One region of the Micromonospora sp. BS32 genome, then DNA from elsewhere that is predicted to be linked to it. Evidence: predicted binding sites of a transcription regulator. Region 1 holds the regulator's gene; the other holds the start of a gene.

The links. Region 1 encodes HspR, which represses chaperone genes until heat shock. Its sites were predicted from a motif close to TTGAGTNNNNNNNACTCAA; they were not measured.
Region 2: lon (endopeptidase La) is a predicted target of HspR. The motif match lies at 2,950-2,968, and genes of this name have one in related genera.

The regions. Positions count from the first base shown of each region.
Region 1 covers NZ_JBSSHR010000002.1:270,162-274,571, reverse strand. The annotation lists gene grpE (nucleotide exchange factor GrpE) at 1-523, shown strand, start outside; gene dnaJ (molecular chaperone DnaJ) at 606-1,793, shown strand; gene AC5RWQ_RS04000 (heat shock protein transcriptional repressor HspR) at 1,822-2,259, shown strand; gene AC5RWQ_RS03995 (hypothetical protein) at 2,490-2,699, shown strand; gene AC5RWQ_RS03990 (hypothetical protein) at 2,866-3,297, opposite strand; gene AC5RWQ_RS03985 (cation:proton antiporter) at 3,473-4,410, opposite strand, start outside.
Region 2 covers NZ_JBSSHR010000003.1:39,052-43,461, forward strand. The annotation lists gene AC5RWQ_RS05675 (MarR family winged helix-turn-helix transcriptional regulator) at 20-508, shown strand; gene lon (endopeptidase La) at 590-2,926, opposite strand; gene AC5RWQ_RS05685 (histone-like nucleoid-structuring protein Lsr2) at 3,185-3,532, shown strand; gene AC5RWQ_RS05690 (DinB family protein) at 3,661-4,185, opposite strand; gene AC5RWQ_RS05695 (hypothetical protein) at 4,327-4,410, opposite strand, start outside.

The DNA of each region.
Region 1 (4,410 bases):
CTCGATCGACGGTCCGACCCCGGCCGGCCCTCCGGTGGTGGACGCCCCCGCGCAGCCGGTCGACGGTGGCGCGGCTGGCTCCCCGCTCGGCGCCGAGCTGGAAGCCCTCCGGGCCGAGCTGGACGAGCGGACCCGGGACCTGCAGCGGGTGTCGGCGGAGTACGCCAACTACCGCAAGCGGGTGGACCGGGACCGGGGCGTGGTCCAGGAGCAGGCGACCGGCTCTGTGCTCGCCGCGCTGCTGCCGATCCTGGACGACCTGGACCGGGCCCGGGAGCACGGCGACCTGGTCGGCCCGTTCGGCACGGTGGCCGAGCAGCTCACCACGGCGCTGGGCAAGTTCGGCCTGACCCCCTTCGGGGAGCAGGGCGACCCGTTCGACCCCACCCGGCACGAGGCGGTCGCGCACCAGACCTCGCCGGACGTCGACGAGCCGACCTGCGTACAGGTGATGCGCCGGGGCTACCAGCTCGGCGAGCGGCTGCTGCGGCCCGCGCTGGTCGCGGTCGCCGACCCGGAATAGTGCACGACCATCCGGTCGCCCCGCCCGCCGTCGCACGGCGGACGGGGCGACCGGGCCACATCACTCGGAAGGGGGTGGACCGGTGAGTTCCAAGGACTGGATCGAGAAGGACTACTACGCCACGCTCGGCGTGCAGAAGTCCGCCTCCGCAGACGAGATCAAGAAGGCGTACCGGAAGCTGGCCCGGGAGTCGCACCCGGACCACAACCCGGGTGACCCGAAGGCCGAGGAGCGGTTCAAGGCGGTCTCCGAGGCGTACGCGGTGCTCGGCGACGACGCCAAGCGCCGCGAGTACGACGAGATGCGGTCGCTGTTCGGCTCGGGCGCGTTCCGGCGCAACGCCCGCGGTGGTGGCGCCCAGCCGGGCGGGGTGCCGTTCGACGTCTCCGACCTGTTCGGCGCCGGTGGCGGCGGTACGGACACCCGGTTCGGTGGCGGCGGCTTCACCGACCTGTTCAGCTCGATCTTCTCCGGCGGCGGCCCCGGTGGGCCGGCGCGGGCCCGTGGCCCGGCCCGGGGTCGCGACGTGGAGACCGAGGTCGCGCTGGACTTCCAGGACGCCGTACGCGGGGTGACCCTGCCGCTGACCCTGCGCGCGCCCGGGGTCTGCGACACCTGCCACGGCAACGGCGCGAAGCCCGGCACCCAGCCGAAGACCTGCCCGGTCTGCCAGGGCGCCGGGGTGACCACCCGCAACCAGGGGTCGTTCAGCTTCTCCGAGCCGTGCCGCAACTGCCAGGGCGTCGGCACGGTGGTCGAGGAGAAGTGCCCGGAGTGCCACGGCACCGGCGGCGTGACCAAGACCCGCACGCTGAACGTCCGCTTCCCCGCCGGGGTGGCCGACGGGCAGCGGATCCGGCTGGCCGGGCGCGGTGAGCCGGGCGAGCGCGGTGGTCCGGCGGGCGACCTGTTCGTCCAGGTGAAGGTGCGCCCGGATGACCTGTTCGGGCGTACCGGGGACGATCTGACCCTGACCGTGCCGATCACCTTCGCGGAGGCTGTCCTCGGCACCGACCTGCGGGTACCCACGCTCGACGGCGCGGTGACCCTGCGGGTCCCGCCGGGCACGCCGTCCGGGCGGGTGCTGCGGGCCCGGGGCAAGGGTGTGGTCCGGCGCGACGGTCAGGCCGGTGACCTGCTGGTCACGCTGGACGTGGTGGTGCCGGCGACGGTGTCGGACGAGGCCCGCGCGGCGCTGGAGACGTTCGCCGGGTCGACGCCGCCGGCCGGACGCGAACATCTCGACGCGCGGGTGCGTCGGGTCGGCTGACCGGTCAAGTGGTGCGGAGGTGAGTGGGATGTCGGACGGGTTCGTCGGTTCGGGTGACCCTGCCTACGAGGCCAAGGTGCTGATGATCTCGGTCGCGGCACGGATGGCGGGAATGCACCCGCAGACGCTGCGCCAGTACGACCGGCTGGGCCTGGTGCAGCCCGGCCGCGCGGCCGGGGGCGGGCGTCGCTACAGCGTGCGGGACGTGGTCCTGCTGCGCGAGGTCCAGCGGCTCAGTCAGGACGACGGGATCAACCTTGCCGGGGTCAAGCGGATCATCGGGCTGGAGCGGCTGCTGGAGCAGGCGCAGCAGCGGGTGGCGCGGCTGGAGGCGGAGCTGGACGCCGCGTACCGGCGGATCGCTGAGCTGGAGTCGCTGGGTGGTTTCCCGCGCGGCGACCTGGTGCCGACCAACCGCACCTCCACCGCGCTGGTGGTCTGGCGCCCCCGGCGTACCGACCGCTGATCCACCCGCCCCCTCCGCGTCGGCGTGGCCCGGACGGCGGGTGGAACACCACGGCTGTCTCGGCGGCCCGGTGACGTACCTCGTGTTCCACCGACCGTCGTTTTTTCCTTCACCGGGCCCGGCCTGGCCTGCGGTTCCCGGATTTATCCGGCGCGGGCCGGGCCGGTTCCGTTAGCCTGGCAATCAGGTCCAACCAGCTCAATCCGGACTCCGAACTGGCAGGGGGAGCCATGGCGGAATCGGCGAAGAAGGTGGCCCAGCAGGCGGAGGACCGGCTCGAGAAGGTGGCCGAGAACGTCCGGGAGGGATTCGGCCGGCTCGGCGACGGCAGGCTCGCCGACATGATCAAGAATGGCCGGTTCGCCGACCAGGTCGACCACGGGATCGACCAGGGACGCACCGAGGCCAGACGCCGGAACCAGGGTGGATCGCAACGCTGACGGTCCACCGACGTGCGGGCCGGGACCCACGGGGGGTCCCGGCCCGTTCGCCGTCCAGACGTGCGGGCCGGGACGCGGTGACGCCGGTCAGGGGGTCCCGGCCCGTTCGCCGTCCCCGACGTGCGGGCCGGGACGCGGTGACGCCGGTCAGGGGCCGTGCTCGCAGTCAGGCGAGCCGGCGGTTCTCCCGGACCAGGCCGCCCTCGCACCAGTCCCGGTAGACGAAGAGGTCCTGCCGGGCCAGCAGCATCCGGCTGTTGTGCGCCCAAATGCCCATCAGCTCGTCGCCGTCCCGCTCGGCCTGCTCGACCAGCTTGCGGAAGCGCCGCTTCGGGTGCGCGCGGAAGTTCGTCCGGATGCCGTCCGCGGCGTAGATGTAGAGGCAGTGCAGCGCGAACCGGCGGGCCGGGCAGGCCGGATCCATGGCCAGGTCGAAGAGGGTGAGCACCAGGTGATCCCCGGCGACCAGCAGGTCCCAGTCCGGCGGCATGGAGGTCAGCGGGACCGAATCCGGCTGGTATGCCCAGGCCCGCAACTCCGCCGGCGACGGATCGACGGGGTTGGCGAAGCCGTGGAACGTCGACTCCTGCACGTTCACCGGCAACCTTCCGCTCGTGTACCCGCGGGGGCACCCCGCCCACCTGCGGAGACTGGCCTGCTGGGGCGCCACGGTAGCGCGCCCTCGCCAGCTGGCGGAAGCCCCTGATGGGAGCAATTCGGCGACGGCCGGACCGGCGCCGGGTCGGCCGTACGGCCGACCCGGCCGCCCGCGCTCAGTCGATTGTGGGCAGCGGCTCGGTACGGCGGGCCGGGCCGCGCCGGCGCAGCCACGCCTTGAACCAGCCCATGTCGGGCAGTCGGGCCAACATCGGACCGGTCACCACGGTGATCAGCACGTACGCCGTGGCGAGCGCCGCCAGCCGGGGCTCGACGGTGCCGGCGGCCACCGCCAGCCCGGCGATGACGATGGAGAACTCGCCGCGCGGCATGAGCGCGAAGCCGGCCCGCCAGCGGCCGGGTTCGGCGATCCCGGCGCGGCGCGCCGCCAGGTAGCCGGTGAGCAGCTTCGTCCCCATGGTGACCACGGCCAGGGCCAGCGCCGGCAGCAGCACCGGCGGCATGTCCCGGGGATCGGTGACCAGCCCGAAGAAGACGAAGAAGACCGCGGCGAAGAGGTCCCGCAGCGGGGAGAGCAGCTCGGTGGCGTGGTGCGCCACCGGCCCGGAGAGGGCGATGCCGACCAGGAACGCGCCGACCGCGGCGGAGACCTGGAGCTTGGCCGCCACGCCGGCGACCAACAGGGTCAGGCCGAGCACGCCGAGCAGCAGCGCCTCCGGGTCCTTCGCCGACAGGGCCGCGGAGATCAGGTGGCCGTACCGGATGGCGACCACCAGCACGACGACGACGGTGAGCACCGCCACGCCGAGCGCGATCCCGCCCTTGACCAGTCCCACGCCGGCCAGCAGCGCGGTGACCAGCGGCAGGTAGAGCGCCATCGCCAGGTCCTCGATGACCAGCACGGAGAGGATCACCGGGGTCTCCCGGTTACCGACCCGGCCCAGGTCGCCGAGGACCTTGGCGATCACCCCGGAGGACGAGATCCAGGTGATCCCGCCGAGCACCACGGCGGCCACCCAGCCCCAGCCCAGCAGCAGTGCGAACGCGAAGCCCGGCAGCGCGTTGAGCGCCGCGTCGATCAGGCCGGCGGGCG
Region 2 (4,410 bases), on a different contig from region 1:
ACCGGTTAGGCTGGACGTCATGGAGTCGACCCGCTGGCTGAGCGAGGACGAGCAGGAGACCTGGCTGCGCACCCTCGCCGTGCTGACCCTGCTTCCGGCCGCACTCGACACCCAGTTGCAGCGCGACGCCGACCTCACCCACTTCGGCTACGGCGTGCTGGCGATGCTCTCCGAGACCCCCGGTCGATCCCGCCGGATGAGCGAGCTGGCCGCGCTGGTCAACGGCTCGCAGTCCCGGCTGTCCCACTTGGTGGGGCGGCTCGAGCGGCGCGGCTGGGTCCGCCGCGAGCGGGCCGGCGACGACGGCCGGGGATCCGTCGCCGTGCTGACCGACGCCGGCCACGCCCATCTGGTGGCGTCCGCGCCCGGCCACGTGGCGCAGGTCCGCGCGCTCGTGTTCGACGCGCTCACCGCCGAGCAGGTCGCGCAGCTCGGAGAGATCACCGGCGCGTTACTGGCCCGACTCCCCACGCCCGGGGGCTGCCCGGACCGCGCCGAACCGCGCTGACGGTCCCGCACCGGCGCGGCACACCCCCCGGGTACGTCGAGGCCCCCGGTCTTCTCGACCGGGGGCCTCGACGCGTCGGGATCAGGCCGCGCTGAGCGCCTGCCCGCCGAGCGTCTCCGCGTCGACGTCGGCCGGGCGCAGCGCCAGGGCGAGCACGTCGGCGACGTCGGCCAGCGTGTGCACGGTCAGCGCCTCCCGGACCTCGGCCGGCAGGTCGTCCAGGTCCGGCTCGTTGCGGGCCGGGATGACCACCTCGGTCAGGCCGGCCCGGTGGGCGGCGAGCAGCTTCTGCTTCACCCCGCCGATCGGCAGCACCCGACCCGACAGGGTCACCTCGCCGGTCATCCCGAACTCGGGACGGACCGGCCGGCCGGTCACCAGTGACGCCAGCGCGGTGACCATGGTGATGCCGGCGCTGGGGCCGTCCTTGGGCACCGCGCCCGCCGGGAAGTGGACGTGGATCCGCCGCCCGGCGAGGACGTTCGGGTCGATGCCGAACCGTCGCCCGTTGGACCGCAGGTACGACAGCGCGATGTGCGCCGACTCCTTCATCACGTCGCCGAGCTGCCCGGTCAGGGTCAGTCCCGGCTCGCCCTCCATGCTGGTGGCCTCGATGAAGAGCACGTCGCCGCCGGCGCCGGTGACCGCCAGGCCGGTCGCCACGCCGGGCACCGCCGTCCGCTCCGCCGACTCCGGGGTGAACTTCGGCCGGCCCAGGTAGCGGGCCAGGTTACCGGTGTCCACCCGGACCGGCGCAGGGTCGGACGCCAGGGCGACCGCGACCTTGCGTAGGATCTTGGCCAGGCCGCGCTCCAGCTGCCGGACGCCGGCCTCCCGGGTGTACTCGCCGGCGATCCGGGCGAGCGCCTCGTCGGCGATCGTCACCTCGTCGGCGGTCAGCCCGGCCCGCTCCCGCTGCCGGGGCAGCAGGTGGTCCCGGGCGATGGCGACCTTCTCGTCCTCGGTGTAGCCGTCCAGGGCGACCAGTTCCATCCGGTCCAGCAGCGGGCCGGGGATGGACTCCACCACGTTGGCGGTGGCCAGGAAGAGCACGTCGGACAGGTCGAGGTCGACCTCCAGGTAGTGGTCCCGGAAGGTGTGGTTCTGCGCCGGGTCGAGGACCTCGAGCAGCGCCGCGGCCGGGTCGCCGGCGTACCCGGCGGCCAGCTTGTCGACCTCGTCGAGGAGTACGACGGGGTTCATCGAGCCGGCCTCGCGCAGGGCGCGGACGATCCGGCCGGGCAGCGCACCGACGTAGGTACGCCGGTGGCCGCGGATCTCCGCCTCGTCCCGGACGCCGCCGAGGGAGACCCGCACGAAGTTGCGGCCCAGCGCCCGGGCGACCGACTCGCCGAGGCTGGTCTTGCCGACGCCGGGCGGGCCGGCGAGGGCGAGCACCGCGCCGGAGCCGCGACCGCCGACCACGCCGAGGTTGCGCTCGGCGCGCCGGTTGCGCACCGCGAGGTACTCCAGGATGCGGTCCTTCACGTCGGTCAGGCCGGCGTGGTCGGCGTCCAGCACCGCGCGGGCCGCGCCGAGGTCGGTGTTGTCCTCGGTACGCGTGCTCCACGGCATTTCCAGGACGGTGTCGAGCCAGGTACGGATCCAGCCCGCCTCCGGGGAGGCGTCACTGGCCCGCTCCAGCTTGCCGACCTCGCGCAGCGCCGCCTCGCGCACCGTGTCGGGCAGCTCGGCGGCCTCGACCCGGGCCCGGTAGTCGGCGGAGCCGTCCGGCTCGTCCTCGCCGAGTTCCTTGCGGATCGCGGCAAGCTGCTGGCGGAGCAGAAACTCCCGCTGGGACTTCTCCAGCCCCTCGCGGACGTCGCTGTTGATCTGCTCGGTGACCTCCTGCTCGGCCAGATGGTCCTTCACCCAGCCGACCAGCAGCTCCAGCCGGGCGGTGACGTCCGGCGCGGCGAGCAGTTCGGTCTTCTGCGCCAGGCTGAGCCAGGGCGCGTAGCCGGCCGCGTCGGCCAGCTCGGAGAGGTCGGTCATCCGCTCCATGGCGTCGATGACCTGCCACGCGCCGCGCTGCTGGAGGACCGAGGTCATCAGCGCGCGGTACTCGCGGCCGAGTTCCCGGGCCCGACCGGCCGGGGCGGGCTCGTCGAGTGCGGTCGCCTCGACCCAGAGGGCGGCGCCGGGTCCGGGGACGCCGGAGCCGATCCGGGCCCGGGACAGACCACGCACGACGGCGGCGGGCTCGCCGTCGGGCAGCCGGCCCACCTTCTCGATGGTGGCGATCACGCCGACGGGGCCGTACTCGCCGTCGAGGCGGGGCACGGCGAGAAGCTTCTTGTCGCCGGTGGCGCGCGCGGCGTCGACCGCGGCCTGGGTGGTCGGGTCAAGAGTCACCGGGATGACCATGCCGGGCAGCAGGACGGCGTCGGTCAGTGGAAGTACCGGAAGAGTTGCCATCGAACACCTGCTATCGCGTTGGGTTGAGCGTGTCTCACTCAAGTCACAAAGCGTGCCCCTTGTTCCGAGCTGTGACCCAGGACACGCCCGGCGCATCCGGGGTGGGGCCGCCGCCAGCGCGGACAGCGATTGGCCGGCCACGGTTTTCCCATCATTGGGCGCGACCCGCCAAATGAAAGCGACGCATATTGTTGCGGAATAACGGGCGGATAGGTCAAACTCTTAGCCACACCCCGCCCGACACAGGGAGTAATGGCGATGGCAAGGAAAGTAATCACCGTTCTGACCGACGACCTCGACGGCGGAAAGGCCGATCGGACCGTCGAGTTCAGCCTGGACGGGGCGGCATACACGATCGATCTCTCCGACGAGAACGTCGGCGTCCTCCGCAAGGCGCTGGACCCGTACATCGACGCTGGCCGTCGGATGGGTCGCGGCGCGGTGGAGACCGCCCGTCCGGCCCGTCGTCCCGGCCGCCCGGCCGTCTCGGGAATGGACCGCGAGCAGAACCGGGCCATCCGGGAATGGGCCACCAAGAACGGCTACGAGATTTCCGAGCGCGGGCGCATCCCGGTCTCCGTCGTGGAGGCGTGGAAGAACCGCTGACCGCGTCGGGCGGGTCACGATCCGGCAGGCCGGGGTCACGCTGGGAAATCAGCGCCGGCCCCGGCGCTTTTCGTACCGCTCACAATTTTCCCCCGTCCGTGCGCCGGCGAAGACGACGGCCGGGTGGCTCACTCCCCCGTCGTACCGTCGATGAGCTGACGGGCCACGTCGAGCTGCCCGACGTGCCGGGCGTACTCCTGGAACAGGTGGAACAGGATCCGCCCGAGCGACGGCGCGTGCGTGGCCGAGGAGAAGCGGCCGCCGAGCCGGGCCGTCCGGGTCAGCGGGACGCCCTCGATGATCCGTCGGGTCTGCGCCACCTCGGCCCGGTACGCCTGCCACACCTGTTCCGCCGACCGCCCGTCGATCCGCCACTCGGCGTCCTCGTCGCCGGGCGGGCACGGCGCGACCGGCTCCGCGGCGAAGCCCCACCGGATCCAGCGCCGCTCCACCCAGCCGAGATGCTGCACCAGACCCAGTGGCGACCAGTCCAGGCCGGCCACCGGGACCCGTAGCGCCGCCTCATCGAGGCCGGCGGTCTTGCGGTCCAGGGCGTCGCGATACCAGTCCAGATATCCGACGAGCAGTTCCCGCGGGTCGTCGACCAGGTTGTGGGGACCGTCGAGGAGGACCGGGAAACGGTGGTTCGACATGCCCCGACCGTACGCGGGACGGTAGCCCTGTCACCGGATCCGGTTACCCGACGCCGGGCCCGGGAGACCGTAGCGACGGTGCGTACGGCCGTGGGCGCCCGGGTCCTCCCCGAGCGGCCCACGGCCGTCACGTGCGCCTGCTCAGTTGACCTCGATGCGCACCGCGTCGAAGGCGGGAGTCTGGTTCGCCCGCTCCATCATCGGGATCCGGTGCGAGCCGTCACC